One region of the Staphylococcus hsinchuensis genome, then DNA from elsewhere that is predicted to be linked to it. Evidence: riboswitches for the same ligand, from Rfam matches in the RefSeq annotation. Region 1 holds a riboswitch; each other region holds the start of a gene.

Region 1 (4,736 bases):
GTTGATGCCATGACAGGTCAAGATGCTGTTAATGTAGCACAATCATTCGATGATCAACTCACAATTTCTGGTGTAACATTAACAAAACTTGATGGTGATACACGTGGTGGTGCAGCACTTTCAATCCGTTCTGTAACGCAGAAACCTATCAAATTTGTCGGTGTGAGTGAAAAATTAGATGGTTTAGAACTATTCCATCCAGAACGAATGGCATCACGTATACTCGGAATGGGAGACGTTCTTAGTCTCATTGAAAAGGCACAACAAGATGTAGATCAAGAAAAAGCGAAAAATCTTGAGAAAAAAATGAGAACTTCATCATTTACCCTAGATGATTTCCTTGAACAATTAGACCAAGTGAAGAACTTAGGACCATTAGATGACATTATGAAAATGATTCCTGGTATGAATAAGATGAAAGGTCTAGACAATCTTAAAATGGACGACAAACAGATAGACCATATTAAAGCAATTATTCAATCAATGACTGCGACTGAGCGTAGCAATCCAGAAACACTTAATGTCTCTCGTAAGAAACGTATTGCCAAAGGTTCTGGCCGTTCATTACAAGAAGTGAATCGTCTTATGAAACAATTCAATGAAATGAAGAAAATGATGAAACAATTCACTGGTGGCGGCAAAGGTAAAAAAGGTAAACGTAAACAAATGGAAAACATGCTTAATGGTATGAATTTACCATTCTAAGCAATAAAGATATAAAAAAGCACGGTAGTAATCGCAATGCGCGAGCTACCGTGTTTTTATTTTGCATCTATTTTTAAAAAAAGTGGGATAAGTTAAGATTTACGGAATCGTAAATTAAATGCCTAAATTTTCTCTAAACGTAGAACCTTCATAAGCTGTTCTAAATAAGCCCCTTCTTTGCAATTCAGGTATGATATAGTCTACGAAATCTTCTAAACTATTAGGGAGAACTGGTGGCATTAAATTGAAGCCATCAGCCACACCAAGTTCAATCCATTCTTGCATCGTATCTACAATTTCTTTAGGAGTACCGATAAGTGTTAAATGACCGCCACCTGCACTAAGGTAACCGAGTAATTCACGTAATGTTGGTTCGGTATCACGAATAATTTCTAAAACTGTCTCATAACGCCCAACTGGACCCGTGAATTCTTCTACAGGCGGTAAGGGTGGTACAGGTTCATCCAAGTTCCAGTCGCTACAATCTTGTTGTATAAAGAAACTGAGTTGATTTAAAGCTGCCTCAATTGGTAGCGATTGATCTAATCGTTCCTTTTTAGCATAGGCCTCTTCCGTCGTTTCGCCTACATATGTGACTAAACCGGGGAAGATTTTAATATGTCTTTGTTCTACATCGCTATTTTCTATTTGGGTATCTAGTTTTTTACGAAAGGCTTTTGCTTGCTTTAAGTTCCATGATACAGAATAAACTGCGTCTGCATATTTAGTGGCTAAAGCTACACCTTGCTTTGATGCACCTGCTTGCATCGCAACTGGTTTTTGTTGAGGGCTTTTTGGAACAGTCAGAGGACCATTAACGTTAAAATACTTACCTTGATGATTAAACGCATTAATCTCGTCTGAGTTGATGATACGTTGATTTTGTCTATCATGTATAAAGTCTTTTTCATCCCATGAAACGAGTAACTTATTCATTAATTCTGCAAATTCATCTGCTTTTTCATAACGTGAAGCACGTTCAGGAAGTTCAGGTAAATTATGATTCCATGCTTCTAAGTCTGTCATGGAAGTCACAAGATTCCATCCGATACGCCCACCAGTAATATGATCTAAACTCAATATTTGGCGTGCTGCGGTAAATGGATTTGAGAAAGTGCTCGAAATGGTTGCAACTAGTCCCACATGATTTGTTACTTGAGATAAGACAGATAAACTGACAATAGGATCAAACCAAAACGCAGGCATATCGCTATCTGAATTTGCAGGGAAAGCTTGATTATCTGCAAAAAATACCGCATCAAATAGACCGCGTTCTGCGATTTGTGCTAATTCTTGATAGTAAGTCATATCTCCTACACGTTCGATACTAGAATCGGGCATTAACCATGCTGCTTGATGATGTCCACATGCAATGATTAATATCCCTATATTGATTTCCTTTGTTTCTTCATTATTCATAAACTCACACCTCATACATAAGAAAAATTAATTCATCGTTAAACCGCCATCAATTGTAAAGTTTTGACCTGTTATACCTGTAGCTTGATCAGAAATTAAATAAGCTACCATATTTGCTACATCTTGTGGTGTTGTAACCTTTCTTAAAGGCGTAGTTTGGCCAATCATATCGAATACCTCTGGCGTCGTCGCTGCACTTGCGTCTGTTGTCTTTAGTAACCCACCAGAAACTACATTAGCTCGTATGCCTTGTTGACCTAATTCAGCGGCTACATTACGAGTTAAACCAATGAGACCTGCTTTAGCTGTTGTATATTCATGATAGGGAACAACAGGATTTTGATATAAGTTAGTACCGATAGAAACAATTGCACCATCTTGTCTATCTATAAATTGAGGTAATACACTCTGTATCACATTAAAAGCTGATTTCAACGTACCATCAAGTTGTTGTTGGTAATCTTCCCAAGATAAATCTTTAAATGCCTTTTGTTGTGTCGGGTCAAATTTGAAACCAACGAGTGCATTATTCACGATAGCATCAATTTGACCGAAATGTTGTGACGCTTTCTGAACTAATGCTTCTACTTCATCTCTTTTTGTTACATCGGCTTGAATAGCAATCGCTTGATCTGTACCGATTTCTTCCACGAGCTGTTGAGCCTTTGATTCACTTTGAAAATAATTAATTACAACGTTGTGTCCTTGCTCAGCCAATGTTTTAACAGTAGTTGCACCTAATCCACGGCTACTACCTGTAACTAATACTGTTTTACGCATATACATCTCTCCTAAAATATTTAATCAATAAAAAACACAACTTTCATAAAAAGAAAGTTGTGTATGAGAAATTCATGTTTATATCAATAGAATTTAATTCTAAATCAACGATAACATCATCCACACTTTCCTACGCTAGTTCAAACTAGATCAGGTTCGAAGGGTTTGAGCTAAAGCTTATCTCAGTTAAAAACACCCCTAGTGTCTATTTATTTAATTTAACTTCAATGTAAAGTTAATCGACTGTTGTGTCAAGCTTTGTGAAATAGAATGTATGTCCTTTTGTCATATATATTTGACATCAACATCAGTATATACTATCGTTAATGTACAATATATATGACATTTTTGAGGTGTGATTGCTTGAATAAACTTAATGAATATAGGAAAAAGAATCAATTATCTCAATTAGAATTAGCTCGAAAGGTAAATGTTTCAAGACAGACAATTAATTTAATTGAAAATAATAAGTACAATCCCTCATTAAATTTATGTATTAACATTTGTCTAGCATTAGGCGCAACATTAGACGATATTTTTTGGGAGGAGTAATTAAAATGAATGAAAACAATCAGAAGCATATGAAACGTTTTCTCGGTTTCATTAATGATAAGGACGAGAGAGAATTACAAATCATTTATTCAAAGATAGTAAGCGTCTTTTTTATTTCATTTTATCTCACAATTTTATTCGCATTTATAAGTATTTGTTTTGATGCTTACTTCAAGCAAATTTCTTTAGGTAGCATTTTACTCATGGTCTTAGGGTTTGTAGAAGCATTGACAGTTATGATTTCCTTGAGAAAGGAAGATGTAAGAGATGAATTAGTTACTTCTCAGCACGAATATCGACAATTATTGAAAAAGATACGATTTCAATGTTTTATTTCCGGTATATTCATTGTATTTACGTATTTAATATTTAGCATAGTATTCAATCTATGCATAACTAAACAGCTGCAAATTGAAGGTTATACTCTCTTTTCTTCATTTATAGCTGGTTTTGTCTTTAGTTTTCTATCTTACTTTGTAGCGAAAAGTAAAATTAAAATTGAAGACTAGTGTCATGGGTAAATAGTTAATACCTTTCGATCCATTATTCCATAGCACTAACTGCCTGACATGATACAAAACAATATTTTTTGAAATGGTAAAGAATAAACTCTTTACAAGTAGATATTTAACTGTTATCATTACTTCTTGTAGAAAATAAAAAGTAAAACATATTAAAGGAGAGAATATAAATGGCAGTTAAATTACGTTTAAAACGTTTAGGTTCTAAAAGAAATCCATTCTACCGTATTGTAGCAGCTGATGCTCGTGCGCCACGTGATGGTCGTAGCATTGAACAAATTGGTACTTACAACCCAAATAATGTTCAAGCTCCAGAAGTTAAAATCGACGAAGAGCTAGCATTAAAATGGTTAAAAGAAGGTGCAAGACCAACTGACACTGTTCACAATATCTTATCTAAACAAGGTATTATGAAAAAATTCGACGAACTAAAATAGTTTGATATGTATAGCAAGTTTAAAGGCTGAGACATTTTTTGTCTCAGCCTTCTTTACTTAGTAAGTTAAATTTTAGAAATTGCTATGGTTGATCTAACTATAGCTTATGATTTAGGTAATACTTTGAGTAATGATACGTGTTATAATATAGTGAGTTTGGAACATGGCCAGCAATGGGTATCCGTGTGAATTTTAAAAAGCGGAGGGACAGAATATGAAAGTTGAAGTAGGTAAATTCGTTAATACACATGGTGTAAAAGGTGAAATTAAAATAAAATCAAATTCAGATTTTACAGATACACGTTTTCAACCAGGAGAAATT
Region 2 (4,736 bases), 150 kb from region 1:
AAAAAATCGACAAAGTACATTAATCATACTTTGTCGATTATTTCTTAAGTTAATGAGTAATTTCATCGATTAATCTTTGGATGGTTCTCGCAATTTAATTACGAAAGCTACTGTAATTGTAATTAACATTAATAATAATGTTGGCGTAATAAATGTTGAGAATAATGAACCATGGACCATGATGTTTGCGAATTCTGTTAATAATTTGAAGAATAATATACTTACTAAGAATAAATGTAAGAAGTAGAACTTACCTCTTAAATAATTCGTTAATGTAGTTAAAATGTAAGCAATCATGATTAACATTAGAATTAATAATGTTACCCATTCTATGACTACTTGTGTTTGTGATAAATCCCAAGAATCACTTGTGAAGATTTCGCTTCGGTTACTAAATTCAAATAAAGTAAAGAATAGTAACACTGCCCCACAGAAGAGCTCTACGTAAAATGTTTTAAGCCATTTTGGTTTTTTCATCCAATTTGGAATATCATCTTCTTGAATATCAATTTTCTCTTTCCATTTAGTGATAAACTTATCTTTTTTATCTCTAACCTTTTGTAAATCAACGCTTCTTCTTGTTTTTCTAGTAAACTCTGTTGTTTTGTCTTGTATACTTTTAAAGTGTTCTTTAGTTTGATTAGACATTGATTCTTTTTTAGTTCGTGATAATTCCGGTTCTTCTTCCCCTAATTCCTGTTTCGTTAAAGGCAATGATCTTCTTAAGAATAAGAAATTCCAAATCGCCATTTGACCTAATAACCACATAATTAAGAAGAAAGTGTTCACACTTAAGATGTCTACAGGTACAATCTGTTTATCATCTATACGACCGTATAGTACAATTTGCGTTAACAAATAGGTAATACCATATGAAAAGATTATCCATAAGAAATGGGCTTTTCTATGATTAGGATTTAATTCATCCTTATAAATAATGTAACCTATATGTATAGCAAACGGTATGATGAATATGATTGCAAAGAAACTATAAACTTGCGTCATTAATGCAATTGTAATGATGAAGAATAAAACACCTATGACTAAAAAGAAAATAGAAATATCGTAATCATAGCTCGTTGTTCTAAAAAGTGTTACGCCAATATAAATTAATGCAATTCCAAATAATATTATTAAAATAGCACTGATAATCGGGAAACTCCCAATATAATTACTCATCACACGAATTATTTCTCTAAAAAATGCATTTATAAAGTCCCATACATTATGAATATGTAAGTCAATCTTACCTTTACCATTTAATTTGTTTATTAATGATAAGTTCACTAAAATAATGAGACCTAAAAATAGAGAAACAATGCCAATAATATAACTGTATAATATCTCAGCGTGCTTCTTTAAAAAGGACATACCATTCACCTCAAGGTTATTATATATGAACATCGCGTTCTTGTCTTTAATAAATTAGCAAATAAGTCTTTAGTATGATATAAATACCTTATAATTTGCATATTTAAACTTCTACAATACATGTGACAAAAATTTTTAGTACAGAAATTCCAACGTCCTCCATTATATCGTCGACGTTATAACAATTGTTAGTGGTTTAATTTTATCGAAACGGGTAAATATAGAGTGAAACATATTTTACAAATATGGTAAGGAGTGTATGTGATATGAGTAAAGAAGAACAAAACAAACAAGCTGCCGAAGAAGCAAAAAAAGCTGAAGATAAATTAAAAGAACAACAAGAATCTAAAGATGAAGGTTCTGAAGAAACACAACAAGATATTCAAGACACATTAGACTAAAAAATAGATTAACGTCATTCCCTTTTACGTGAATGGCGTTTTTTAATTCATGATTTTTCTTATATTCAAATTACCACAAACATCTGCGTCTGAGACAATAATAGGTTTTTCAGACTTTTTATCAACTTGGCAGTAGATGTCTGAATTGAAAATGCGCTTATAACAAGCTTTTTTCAATCCTAGTCATCCTTCCCGTGTGGGACTACGAAATCTTTATTAGGAAATTCGATTTCTGTCCCACTCCCTTTTTGTCAATGAGTGAAACTACGAAATCTCTATAATAGAAATTTCGATTTCTGTCCCAGTCCCAATTTACGAAAAGAACATTCCATGATAACCTTGACAGGATGTAACAAAAGGCATACATTAGAATTAAAATTTAAATATAACATTCGCACTAGGGGTGTTTTGTGACTGAGATGAGGTAAACCCTCAAACCCTTCGAACCTGATCTAGATGAAACTAGCGTAGGAAAGTGTACCGAATCAATGTGTATACACAAACTGTGATTCGGATGCTTTCGTACGCACAATCTATTTTAGGTTGTGCGTTTTTATATTAGGAGGAAGAACAATGTCAAAAGGACTCAAATTATCAGAAATACTTGTTACCGTATTAATTGCTGTTGTCTTTGCGGTCATATATAACCTTTGGTATGTAGTTTACAATGCAATGAAAGTAACTGGGCTACATATTGAAGAGCTTTCTTATGGCGCATGGTTTATGGCTGCTGTTGTTGCGTACTTAATTATTCCAAAAGTAGGAATCGCATTATTAGCAGAGTTTGCTGCAGGCGCTGGGGAAACAATCATTACAGGAAAATTCGATCCCGCCGTAATGATTTATGCCTTTATCCAAGGTTTAGCTTGTGAGATTATATTCGCTATCTTTAGATATAAGTCTCGTTCAGCAATGGTCGCAATGCTCGCCGGATTATTAACAGCTATCTCTACATTACCTTTAGATTTTGCATATGGTTATTTAAATGAACTAGCAGGATGGAATTTAGCATTATATATTATTTTCCGTCTCATCGGAGGCATCGTAGTAGCTGGTTTATTCTCTTACTTAATCGTTAAGGCATTAGATCAGACAGGAGTAACGAGATTGTTTAGAACTTCAAACAAAAGTGACTACGACAATTTATAAGGGGCTCTTAATGTGATAATCGCAAAAAATTTACGACTTAAATATCCAAGTGTCGATCATAAAACATTTGATAATTTAAATTTAGAAATACCTGATAAACAAAAGGTATTACTTGTTGGTCCATCTGGCTCTGGCAAAAGCACTTTATTGAATGTTTTAAGTGGAATTGTGCCAGAATTAATCGATTTACCAATGAAATACGATAAACTCCAAATTGATAAACATTGTGGCATGATATTCCAAGATCCCGATGCACAATTTTGTATGCCTAAAGTATACGAAGAACTTGCATTTGTGTTAGAAAACCGTCAAGTGCCCAGAGATGAAATGGACAGACACATTGAAGAAGCCTTATCAGCTGTAGGACTAGATGTCGATAAAGAACAATACATTAACCATTTAAGTGGCGGTATGAAACAGAAGCTTGCAATAGCTGAAACATTATTGCAACAAGCCGACACACTGTTTTTAGATGAACCAACCGCGATGTTGGATATCGAATCTACCGCTGATTTGTGGAACAAAATTAAGGACTTATGGTCAAATCAAACTGTCATTATTGTCGAACATAAAGTTGAACACATTTGGCAACATGTGGACCGCGTTATTTTAATTAACTATGATGGTGCGATTGTTGCAGATGATACACCGATAAATATTTTAAACAATTATGAACATCTGTTATCTGAATATGGTGTTTGGCATCCGAAAGCATGGAACGCAGCACCACAACCTATTAAATACCAACCGCAAATAACAGATGATGATAAATTTGAATTTAAAGATACTCATATAAAACGGAGTAAACATGAACTCATCCACATCCCCTATCGAGAAATCGACTCAGGTGAATGGATTACGATTACTGGACGTAACGGCTCGGGTAAAACAACTTTACTTGAATCAATGATGCAGTTAATTAAATACGATGGGAAAATGTATTTTAATCAGAAAAAATTGTCTAAAATTAAAGAAGCAGCTCAACATATGTATCTCGTATATCAGAACCCAGAATTACAATTTATGACGAATTCTGTATATGAAGAAATCAATATTCAGTTTAAAAATCATAAAACAGATGAAAAGAAAGCGGACGCGTTAACACTATCAATGTTACAAACATTAGATTTAGAAAGAGTTAAATCTCAACACCCATTCGAGCTTTCAGTGGGTCAGAAACGACGTTTAAGCGTTGCGATTGCTTTAAGTTCTAATTCAAAGTTTATTATATTAGATGAACCTACATTCGGATTGGATAGTCATAATACATTCAATTTAATCAATTTATTTAATGAACGTATTACGAAAGGTCAAACGATTATCATGGTAACACATGATCCTGAAATCATATCACGCTATCCTACACTTCGTTTACATGTAAATCAACAACAATTGGTTGAAGTCGAGGAGGTAGCTCATGTTTGATATTTGGAAAAAACATTATACATTTGTTGATGACGTCAACATTATCACCAAACTTACTTTAGGTATCTTATTGTTCTTTTATGTCATCTTTATACACCAGTTTGATTATATGTTATATCTAGGAATATTCATGTTGGTGTTCTTGTTATTATTTAGTGGTTTAAAGATGAAAGTGACACTATCATTTATCGTCGCCACGATATTTTTCTGTTTTTTATCTTGCCTCTTCATGATTTTTTATGGTGAAGGCACTCATGTCATTTTCAAATTCGGATTTATAAAAATCAGTGTGGAAAGTTTATATCGAGGGTTGCACTTAGCTTTACGTTCATTTACTGTCGCAACTTATGGTATGGTGCTTGCCTTCACATCTGAAATAGTTATGATTTT
Region 3 (4,736 bases), 970 kb from region 1:
CATCATGGAAGAGAAAAAACGTAAAAATAAGAAATAAAGTATTTCATCAGTCGTTCACATAGTTAAAAGATAAATGTATCATCATGCTTCAGTTTGTGAGTAGTTATAGAAAAAGGAGGATGCGTGATGAGTGCAATGTTATTTATTTTTCAATCGGTGTTATTACCGATATTCATTATGATTGGCTTGGGGTACATCTTACACAAGAAATTCCAACTCAATTTAAATACGTTAGCTAAACTCAATATTTATGTCTTTGTACCAGGCTATATCTTTGTTAAGTTTTACAAGACAGATTTTAAATTTAGTATGTTGCTTTATATTGCTTTGTTTTTTGTACTTTATGTCCTCGTACTTTATATAATTGGATGGTTAATTACTAAATTAGGAAATGTTGAAGAAGGTGAAGCGACAACTTTAAAAAATAGTATTTTATTTTTTAATTCTGGTAATTATGGTGTACCTGTAAACGATCTCGTGTTTAAAGGTGACCCGATTGCAATGTCAGTTCAAGTCATCGTATTGTCTTTACAAAATATCTTCACTTTTTCTTATGGTATTTTCGCAATACAGAAAATACAAGTAGGTAAATTGAAAGCACTGCTTGGTTATTTGAAGATGCCTGTACTTTACGCATTATTGTTTGCATTAATTTTAAATTATGCCAATATCCCTATACCTAAATTTATATGGACCCCAGCGAATTATGTAGCGGATGCAATGATCGCGATAGCTTTAATATTATTAGGTGCCCAAATTTCTAAAATTAAAATGAAATTGAAATGGTCACGCGCATATATTTTTATATTCATACGACTCGTTGTTGGACCGGTCATCGCATTCTTTATCATAAAAATTATGGGCATTGATGGTGTTATTGCACAAACGTTATTTATTGCTTCAGCTATGCCAACCTCAGTTAATAGTTCGGTGATTGCTCAAGAATACGATAATAATCCAGAATTAGCTGCAGAAATCGTATTTTTATCAACTTTATTAAGTGCTATAACCGTAGTTGTCGTGATTTATTGTTCCAAACTGTTATTTTAAAAATGTTAGTGTCCCGTTGCATTTTTAATTTAAAGTTAAAGCATTCTATCTCGATATATTTGATTTTATTTTTTATCGTGTTATAAATATAATGAATATTTAAATTAAGCAATTTTCCCAAAGCAATAAAATAAATTCAAAAAGGAACGGTTGGAAAAATGACAGACGTTGTTTTAGGTATTGATATTGGTACGAGTTCTGTGAAAGTGATTGCAGTCGATAAAGGTGGTCACGTACTTCAAACGAAGAGCGAGCCTTTAGAAGTCATGCAATTACAACCTGGCTATAGTGAGCAACATCCAGATGATTGGTATCAAGCAACAATCTCTGCGATTAAACAGTTATTAACTCAAAATGAAATGAAGCACGCCGTAGTTAAAGGATTATCTTTTTCAGGGCAAATGCACAGTTTAGTTATTATTGATGAACATAATCAGCCTATAAGACCAGCGATATTGTGGAATGATACGCGTTCTACACCACAATGTGAACAAATCATTCGAACAATAGGAGACTACGTGGTGTCTAATCCAGTGTTAGAAGGCTTTACATTAACGAAGTTGTTATGGGTGAAAGATAACGAACCTGATAACTGGCGTAAGATCAAAACATTCATGTTACCTAAAGATTATGTACGCTTTAAATTAACAGGCAACGTTCATATGGAATATTCTGATGCTTCAAGTACATTGTTACTAGATCCAAAGGAGAAGAAGTGGCGCAAAGATATTGCAGATCTGTTTGGAATTGGCGATATTTGTCCCGAACTTGTTGCGTCACAAGACTTTGTAGGAATGGTAGATAAGCTTGTTGCAGAGGAGTTAGGATTGAACGAAGATGTAGCAGTGTTTGCAGGTGGAGGAGATAATGCTTGCGGAGCACTTGGAGCTGGTATTATCCATCCGAATGACACGCTTTGTAGCATCGGCACTTCAGGTGTTGTATTGTCATGTGAAGATCAACAAAGTAAAGAATATAGACATAATATGCATTACTTTAACCACGTGTTAGACGATATGGACTATGTAATGGGAGTCACATTAGCAGCTGGTGGCAGTCTAAATTGGTTGAAGAATAATGTGTTAACGCAGTTTGATTATCCAGAAATTGTTAAAATGGCGAGCCAATCAACTGTAGGAAGTAGAGGGTTGCTATTTACACCGTACTTGTCAGGTGAACGTACGCCCCATGGAGATTCATCAATAAGAGGTAGTTTCATTGGCTTAAGTGTGATGCATACAAACAATGATTTGGCGCGTGCAGTAATTGAAGGTGTAACATACTCATTATTTGATTCTATTCAATATTTACGATCCCAAGGAAAGTCTATTGATCATGTTGTTGCCATTGGTGGCGGTGCTAGAAGTAATTTCTGGTTACAATTACAAGCAGACGTATTTAATACAAAAGTGAGTAAATTAAAATATGAAGAAGGACCAAGCATGGGGGCAGCGATTATAGCAGTAAATGGTCTAGGCTGGTACGAAAGTTTGGAAGCCGTGTTAAATCAATTTATTGTTTATGACACAACTTTTAAACCTGACCCAAAAATGCATGAACAGTATATGAACTATTTCGATATTTATCAAAACGTTTATCAACAAACACAATCAATTACATCAGAGCTCTTAAAACGTTCACGTTAAGTTGAACTTTTAGAGTTGAATTCTCGTCTAATTAAAGATATTATGAAGTTAAATGTGAATGACAATTATATTAAATTACAACGAAAAACTATAAATTATATATAAACCACTGGAAGTGCCTTTGAAGAAGGGCTGAGACCGAAGTAACGACGGAGGAATTCCTTGAACCTGATCCAGTTTATACTGGCGTAGGAAAGTGGCGTTACTATCAGCGAAATACTTTTATTAAACGTTATTTTTCCTACGGGAAAGATAACGTTTTTTTGTATAGAGGTGAGGAAATGTTTATTGCGATTACACCGTATAAAGTATTAAATGAGCATGATATTGAACATTATCGAAGGATTGAGCAAGATATAGACTTTCTAATGATTCGGACCCCGATGGAAGTTGAACTTTTAGTCGAATGGATTGAACAGTTAAAACTTAATTACTTTCCTATAAACAAAATCATTATTCATAGTGACATCGATGTGCTTGAACGATGTGAACTATGGGCAATTCATTTTAAAGAGCAAGATGCGAGAATAGCACAATTTAAACAAGATAATCCAAACGTTCAAGTAAGTGCATCAACACATTATGAAACTTCCGTGGGTGAGGCACAATCGCTAGGCTTAGACTTTGTATTGTTTAGTCATATTTTTGAAACAGGGTCTAAACCTGGTCAACCACCTAGAACGGATCAAGAAATTTCTAGTGTATTGAAATACGATATTCCCATAATAGCGCTAGGTGGGATAAACAGTAAGACACTCAAACATTTACCTCAAGGGTTTAGTGGAATTGCAGGCATTTCAATTTTTGATAAAGCGCATGAGGATGAACTGAGTGCTTTAAAGGAGGTGTGGCAAGATTATGTATGATGTCATCGTTATTGGGTCTGGTGTGATGGGCATGTCCGTTGCGAGAAAGCTAAGTGAAGCGGGTTTGCATATTGCAGTGATTGATCGTGATGTTCCTGGTATGCATGCTTCTTATAAGGCGGGTGGCATGTTAGGTGCTCAGAATGAATTTCTGGAAGATAGTGACTTATTCAAACTCGCCACACGTTCACAAAAGATGTTTAAAACTTTGAGTGACGAATTAAATTCTGAAGTTGGTATTGATATTCAATATATCGAAAGTGGTCTCATCAAATTAGCTGATGAGTCTAATGATAACGTTACAATTGAACAACAATATCAATTTTTACATCAACATAATCCTGATGTTGAGCTATTAAATGAAGATCGTATGCATCAATTAACAGGTGGTAATAGCCATTTAGCTAACCGGACAGCAATGTACATTCCAGACGACCATCAAATTAATGCAAATTATTATACGAAAGCATTATTTCATTCATTAAAAAGACGAAATATCGACCGTATCTTTAAAACGGAGGTCGAATCAATTCAATCAGTCGAAGGTGGAGGATACAAAGTATTAACACAAGACGATGTGTTAATCGGTCAACAAGTTGTCGTAGCTGGTGGTGCCTGGAGTGGCCAATTATTAGGGTCATACATCCAAGATAAATGCGTGACAGGTGTTAAAGGAGAAGTATTGTTAGTCGAACAACCACACCTCAATCTCGATACTACATTGTTTACGACAAGCGGTTGTTATATCGTCCCTAAACAAAAAGACCGTTATTTAATAGGAGCAACGAGCTATTTTGATGATTACTCAGTTGGTGTTTCTGAGGAAGGAAGAAATTGGTTATTAGAGCGTGCTACCAAACATGTCCCAGGATTAAAAGAAAGTAAAATCTTAAAGCAATGGTCAGGGGTAAGACCTTATTGCACAAATGAACAACCTATTATGGATGAAGTTTCAAGAGATTTATTTGTCATTACAGGTCATTACCGTAATGGAATATTACTTTCGCCGATTATCGGTGAACTGATGAGTCAATGGATACTTAATCAGCATAGACCTCAAATATTAGAAAGCTTTCAGATAGAAAGGAGGCAACGCAATGCATTGCATCATCAATGGTGATCAATTTACTTTCGATCAATCAATGAATATTCAAGAGATTCTCCAAAGCCTTGA
Region 4 (4,736 bases), 1.1 Mb from region 1:
AATTAAATCATAAATAGATAAAGAAATTCTTAATGAATTGATATACGATTTATAATTGATAGACATATGTTTAGAAAATAGTATAGAAATGTACGACTGTGATATATAAAAAGCATCAGCTAAATCTTTAGTAGTCAGTGCTGTATCAATATGACTATTAATATAATCGACAATCTTGCGTAGTAATGGATGTTTAGTATAGTAAGCAGGTAAATATGTATTGTTTAATTGTACCTTAGCATAGTCGAGTAAATATTGAATAACTTCTTTGATATAGGCATGTATATTCTTATTGTGACAATAAGCTTCAAATAAATCATGAGTGATAAGGCGTTTAAATGATGTGAAGTTTACGATTTGTTTAAAGTCGTAGTATATATAATTTAAGTTTGATGCTTTTTCACACAACAACTGTAACGGGATAGCAAGTTCAATGAGCTGTTCTACCTTTTCGTATTGATAGAGATCTGTATTGTTTATAATTAAACCTTCAGAAATAGTTAGCGACTTGCCGTTTAAATTTATATTACATGGCTTACCTAAAGGAATGAGTATGATGATTTTATTAATATTTCGCGTTAATAAGGATGTATAGTTGTTTCTTAAAGTTAGTGTAGTCGTATTAATCAATAATATCACCTTTGTTTAAATATAAAACGAGACCTTTTCGTTTAACGTTATTTTACTATTCTGTCCTAAAATTAAAATGGTAAATAGGAAATATTATTAAATGGTAGGTCAAATGTCATAAATCATACATGTGACGTTGCAGAAATTAAAGTTTTGTAAGCAGTTATTTATAAAAACAGGTGGTGGGATAAAAATTTAGGAGAAAAAAGTAGTTATTAGGCGGTAGATTGATCAAAATATATCAATTGAGTGTGGAATTAGGCAAGTAAAAAATACTTCTATATAGAAGAAGATCTAAAGTCACTAAAAGTAGCAACTTTAGATCTCTTTTTCAAATAGAGCGAGACAGCGGATTAAACAGTAATTTGGAAGAGAAATCGTACCAATTATTTAACCTGAGATGTCTATACTTTATTTGTGAGAAGGAAATTTTATATCATTGGGGTAAATGGGAATATAAAGCTTGGTTTGGGAATGTATTAAACGATGATGACTTTAAAGCTTGAACTGATATAAAAATAGTTTCCGTCTCTTATTTATATTATATAACTTTAATTGTAAAACCACAATATAAATTTAGAATTAAAAAAATAGGAGATGAAATGTTGGTTTTATATAATTTCTCTTCAAAACGAAACACATTTTTATATACAAGGGTCCCTACGTGAATATGTAAAGGTGTAAGATATTTATTATATTTTAATATTTCTGTTTAAAAATTATTCAAAAGTGTAAAATAAGAATAACTTTATTATAGAAAGAGAGGGGTAAAAATGTATAAGGCGATTATTTTTGATGTGTATGGAACTGTTTTTGATTTAGATTCTTTAAAAAATGAAATGATTGAATTTGACGAATCCTTAGCAAATCAAATTTCACGTGATTGGCGAGAAACACAAATCAATCATATGTTTATTAGACAAATAATGCACCGATATATACCCTTTGATGAATTAACTAAAAACGCTTTGCGTTATACATTAAATGTACATAATATTCAGTACAATAGAGAAGATATTAATCGTTTGTTTGATGCATTTCTAAAATTATCTTACTATAAAGAAATTCCGAGAGCACTTTCTGATATTAAAGCATTAGGTGTTGATATAGGGGTCCTTTCGAATGGAAATGATAGTATGCTCATGCCTTTAATTGATAACTCAGAGATTGCAGAATTCTTCGACACGGTGATTAGTGTTAATGAAGTGAAACAATACAAACCTAGTGAGGCAAGCTACGCACTCATATTAGATTATTAAAATGTTCGTAGAGAAGATGTCCTATTCGTTTCTTCTAATACTTGGGATGTGACAGGAGCCAATAACTTTGGCTTTGATACAGTATGGGTTAACCGTAATGATACGTTATTTGATCAAAATGGAGACGATCCAACAATTACAGTGAATCACTTGAATGAATTAGTAAAATGGTTGGAACTGAACAATTAGGGTAAGACAACTTATAGAACCCAAATGTGGTTCAGTGTTAATACAAATAGAATATAAACAAAGTTGTTTATATTCTATAAATTTTTGTATTTTCAACTAAAAAATGTTAACTTTTATTTATAATTTAATAACAATTGCTAGGGGTGCTTGTTAAGAGCTGAAAGAGATTATATATCTCAACCCTTTGAACCTGATCTAGTTAATACTAGCGTAGGGAAGCCGGTCACAATGTCTTGATACATTTGTTAAATAGATTTTTAAGGGATACTATATTCCAATCGTCTTTTACATATGTATATTTATGTAGATTAAGGTCATTGTGTATCAAAATCAGGTCTCCTAGCAATAATACATGCTAAGGAGTTTTTTTATGGAACAAGAAAAGATTGAATTAAAGAAACAATTCCCATCTAGTCGTAGAATTTGGGTGAATGGTGAAGATGATGATATTAAGGTACCATTCCGTGAAATCGAACTTTCACCAACAACTACTGAAGAAGGTACAACTGAAAACGAGCCTGTAGTTGTATACGATACGGCAGGCCCATATCATGATGACTCATATCAAATTGATGTGCAACAAGGTATTCCTCAATTAAGAAAAGATTGGATAGACCAACGCCAAGATACACAACGTTATGAAGGGAGAAAAGTACAGTCCCTTGATAATGGTTTTAAAAAAGATAACCATAAAAAGTTTGTAGAAACACCTTTTAAATATCAACCACGTAAAGCAGAAAGTGGACGATGTGTGACACAAATGCATTATGCGAAACAAGGTATTATTACGAAAGAAATGAAATTCGTCGCAACAAGAGAAGATGTATCTCCTGAATTTGTGCGTTCAGAAATTGCTAGAGGACGTGCAATTATTCCTAATAATGTAAACCATCCAGAATCAGAACCAATGATTATAGGTAAAAACTTCCAGGTGAAAATCAATGCTAATATCGGTAACTCAGCTGTAAGTTCATCGATTGAAGCGGAAATTGAGAAGTTAGTATGGGCGATCCATTGGGGTACAGATACGATTATGGATTTATCTACAGGTAAAAACATTCATGCGACACGTGAATATCTGTTAAGAAACTCTCCAGTGCCTGTAGGAACTGTGCCAATTTATCAAGCGCTTGAAAAGGTTGACGGTATTGCTGAAAATTTAACATGGGAAATTTATAGAGACACGTTAATAGAACAAGCTGAACAAGGTGTAGATTACTTTACGATTCATGCAGGCGTATTATTACGTTATGTCCCAACAACGGTGGATCGATTGACTGGTATTGTGTCACGCGGTGGCTCAATTATGGCGCAGTGGTGTTTAGCACATCACGAGGAAAGCTTTTTATATACACACTTCGACGAAATTTGCGAAATATTAAGTGCTTATGATATCTCTATTTCATTAGGTGATGGGTTACGCCCAGGTTCTATATATGACGCTAATGATGAAAGCCAAATATTAGAACTTGAAACGCTTGGTGAATTAACAAAAATTGCTTGGGAACACGATGTTCAAGTGATGATTGAAGGTCCAGGTCATATTCCTATGCAGAAGATTAAAGAGAATCAAACGTTAGCAGATTTCCATTGTCAAGAAGCACCATTCTATACATTAGGACCATTAACAACGGATATTGCACCAGCATATGACCATATTACATCAGCAATTGGAGCGGCACAGATCGCGAGTCATGGTACAGCAATGTTGTGTTACGTTACACCTAAAGAACATCTCGGATTACCAAATAAAGATGATGTACGTGAAGGTGTAGTCACATATAAAATTGCTGCTCATGCTGCCGATTTAGCTAAAGGTTTAAAAAATGCTCAAAAAAGAGACGATGAAATCAGTAGAGCACGTTTTGAGTTCAGATGGTACGATCAATTTAATTTATCTTTAGACCCAGATAAAGCGCGTGCATTCCATGATGAAACGTTGCCTGCCGAATCTGCTAAAGTCGCACACTTCTGTAGTATGTGTGGTCCTAAGTTTTGTTCTATGCGTATTTCTCATGATTTACGAAACAGCGAGGAATTACAACAATTTAAAGAAGAAGGTTTAAAAGAAAAATCAGAAGAATTTATCTCTGAGGGTAGTAAAATATACCACTAAATTTGTCTGTCTAAAATGAATATAGATAATAAATATTGAGGCAAACCCTACGCGATTTAAAGTGTAGGGTTTGTCTTTTTATTTATTAAATGCTAGATACAATGAGATGGACAAATCTTTAGCAAAAGCATAAAAATATGTCATCATAGTTAGAGATTTTACTGTTCTATAGTACGGTGAAATAAGTCCGATTGTTATGATGTTTCATATTCAATTGTGCTATACTGAAAGTAAATTTCTATAATGGGAACAAGGAGTTATATTAAATGAAAAAATGGGGAAATCGACTCATAACAATACTCGGTATCGTACTTATTCTCGCTGCAATTTACCTATTTGCCAAACCACACATTGATGAATATTTTGCACAAAAAGAGAACGACAAGCAGGTTCAAAAATATGATAAACAACAACAATCTAAAGCTAAGGCAGAAATACCTAAAGATAAATCAAAAATGGCGGGTTATATTTCAGTGCCAGATGCTCATATTAAAGAAGCAGTCTATCCAGGTCCAGCCACACCGAAACAATTAAATAGAGGC

Evidence for each region. Region 1 has a riboswitch for thiamine pyrophosphate ahead of QQM35_RS07485 (3-oxoacyl-ACP reductase). Riboswitches for the same ligand answer to the same signal wherever they lie in the genome.
Region 2: linked by a shared signal. The riboswitch ahead of QQM35_RS06760 (ECF transporter S component) and the one ahead of QQM35_RS07485 (3-oxoacyl-ACP reductase) in region 1 are both predicted to bind thiamine pyrophosphate.
Region 3: linked by a shared signal. The riboswitch ahead of QQM35_RS02620 (thiamine phosphate synthase) and the one ahead of QQM35_RS07485 (3-oxoacyl-ACP reductase) in region 1 are both predicted to bind thiamine pyrophosphate.
Region 4: linked by a shared signal. The riboswitch ahead of thiC (phosphomethylpyrimidine synthase ThiC) and the one ahead of QQM35_RS07485 (3-oxoacyl-ACP reductase) in region 1 are both predicted to bind thiamine pyrophosphate.

The regions. Positions count from the first base shown of each region.
Region 1 is NZ_CP128355.1:1,492,017-1,496,752, forward strand. Features, by position in the region: gene ffh (signal recognition particle protein) at 1-705, shown strand, start outside; gene QQM35_RS07480 (LLM class flavin-dependent oxidoreductase) at 820-2,124, opposite strand; gene QQM35_RS07485 (3-oxoacyl-ACP reductase) at 2,152-2,904, opposite strand; TPP riboswitch at 3,015-3,114, opposite strand; gene QQM35_RS07490 (helix-turn-helix transcriptional regulator) at 3,268-3,456, shown strand; gene QQM35_RS07495 (hypothetical protein) at 3,462-3,965, shown strand; gene rpsP (30S ribosomal protein S16) at 4,148-4,414, shown strand; gene rimM (ribosome maturation factor RimM) at 4,629-4,736, shown strand, end outside.
Region 2 is NZ_CP128355.1:1,342,903-1,347,638, reverse strand. Features, by position in the region: gene auxA (lipoteichoic acid stability factor AuxA) at 70-1,371, opposite strand; gene graF (glycopeptide resistance-associated protein GraF) at 1,638-1,772, shown strand; gene QQM35_RS06765 (hypothetical protein) at 1,815-1,949, opposite strand; TPP riboswitch at 2,162-2,263, shown strand; gene QQM35_RS06760 (ECF transporter S component) at 2,346-2,921, shown strand; gene QQM35_RS06755 (ABC transporter ATP-binding protein) at 2,934-4,346, shown strand; gene QQM35_RS06750 (energy-coupling factor transporter transmembrane component T family protein) at 4,339-4,736, shown strand, end outside.
Region 3 is NZ_CP128355.1:520,263-524,998, forward strand. Features, by position in the region: partial or broken gene QQM35_RS02605 (hypothetical protein) at 1-34, shown strand, start outside; gene QQM35_RS02610 (AEC family transporter) at 127-1,050, shown strand; gene xylB (xylulokinase) at 1,209-2,696, shown strand; TPP riboswitch at 2,798-2,908, shown strand; gene QQM35_RS02620 (thiamine phosphate synthase) at 2,978-3,562, shown strand; gene thiO (glycine oxidase ThiO) at 3,555-4,682, shown strand; gene thiS (sulfur carrier protein ThiS) at 4,660-4,736, shown strand, end outside.
Region 4 is NZ_CP128355.1:355,742-360,477, reverse strand. Features, by position in the region: gene QQM35_RS01930 (helix-turn-helix transcriptional regulator) at 1-630, opposite strand, end outside; gene QQM35_RS01925 (haloacid dehalogenase type II) at 1,404-1,889, shown strand; gene QQM35_RS01920 (hypothetical protein) at 1,938-2,078, shown strand; TPP riboswitch at 2,208-2,312, shown strand; gene thiC (phosphomethylpyrimidine synthase ThiC) at 2,449-4,194, shown strand; gene srtA (class A sortase SrtA) at 4,461-4,736, shown strand, end outside.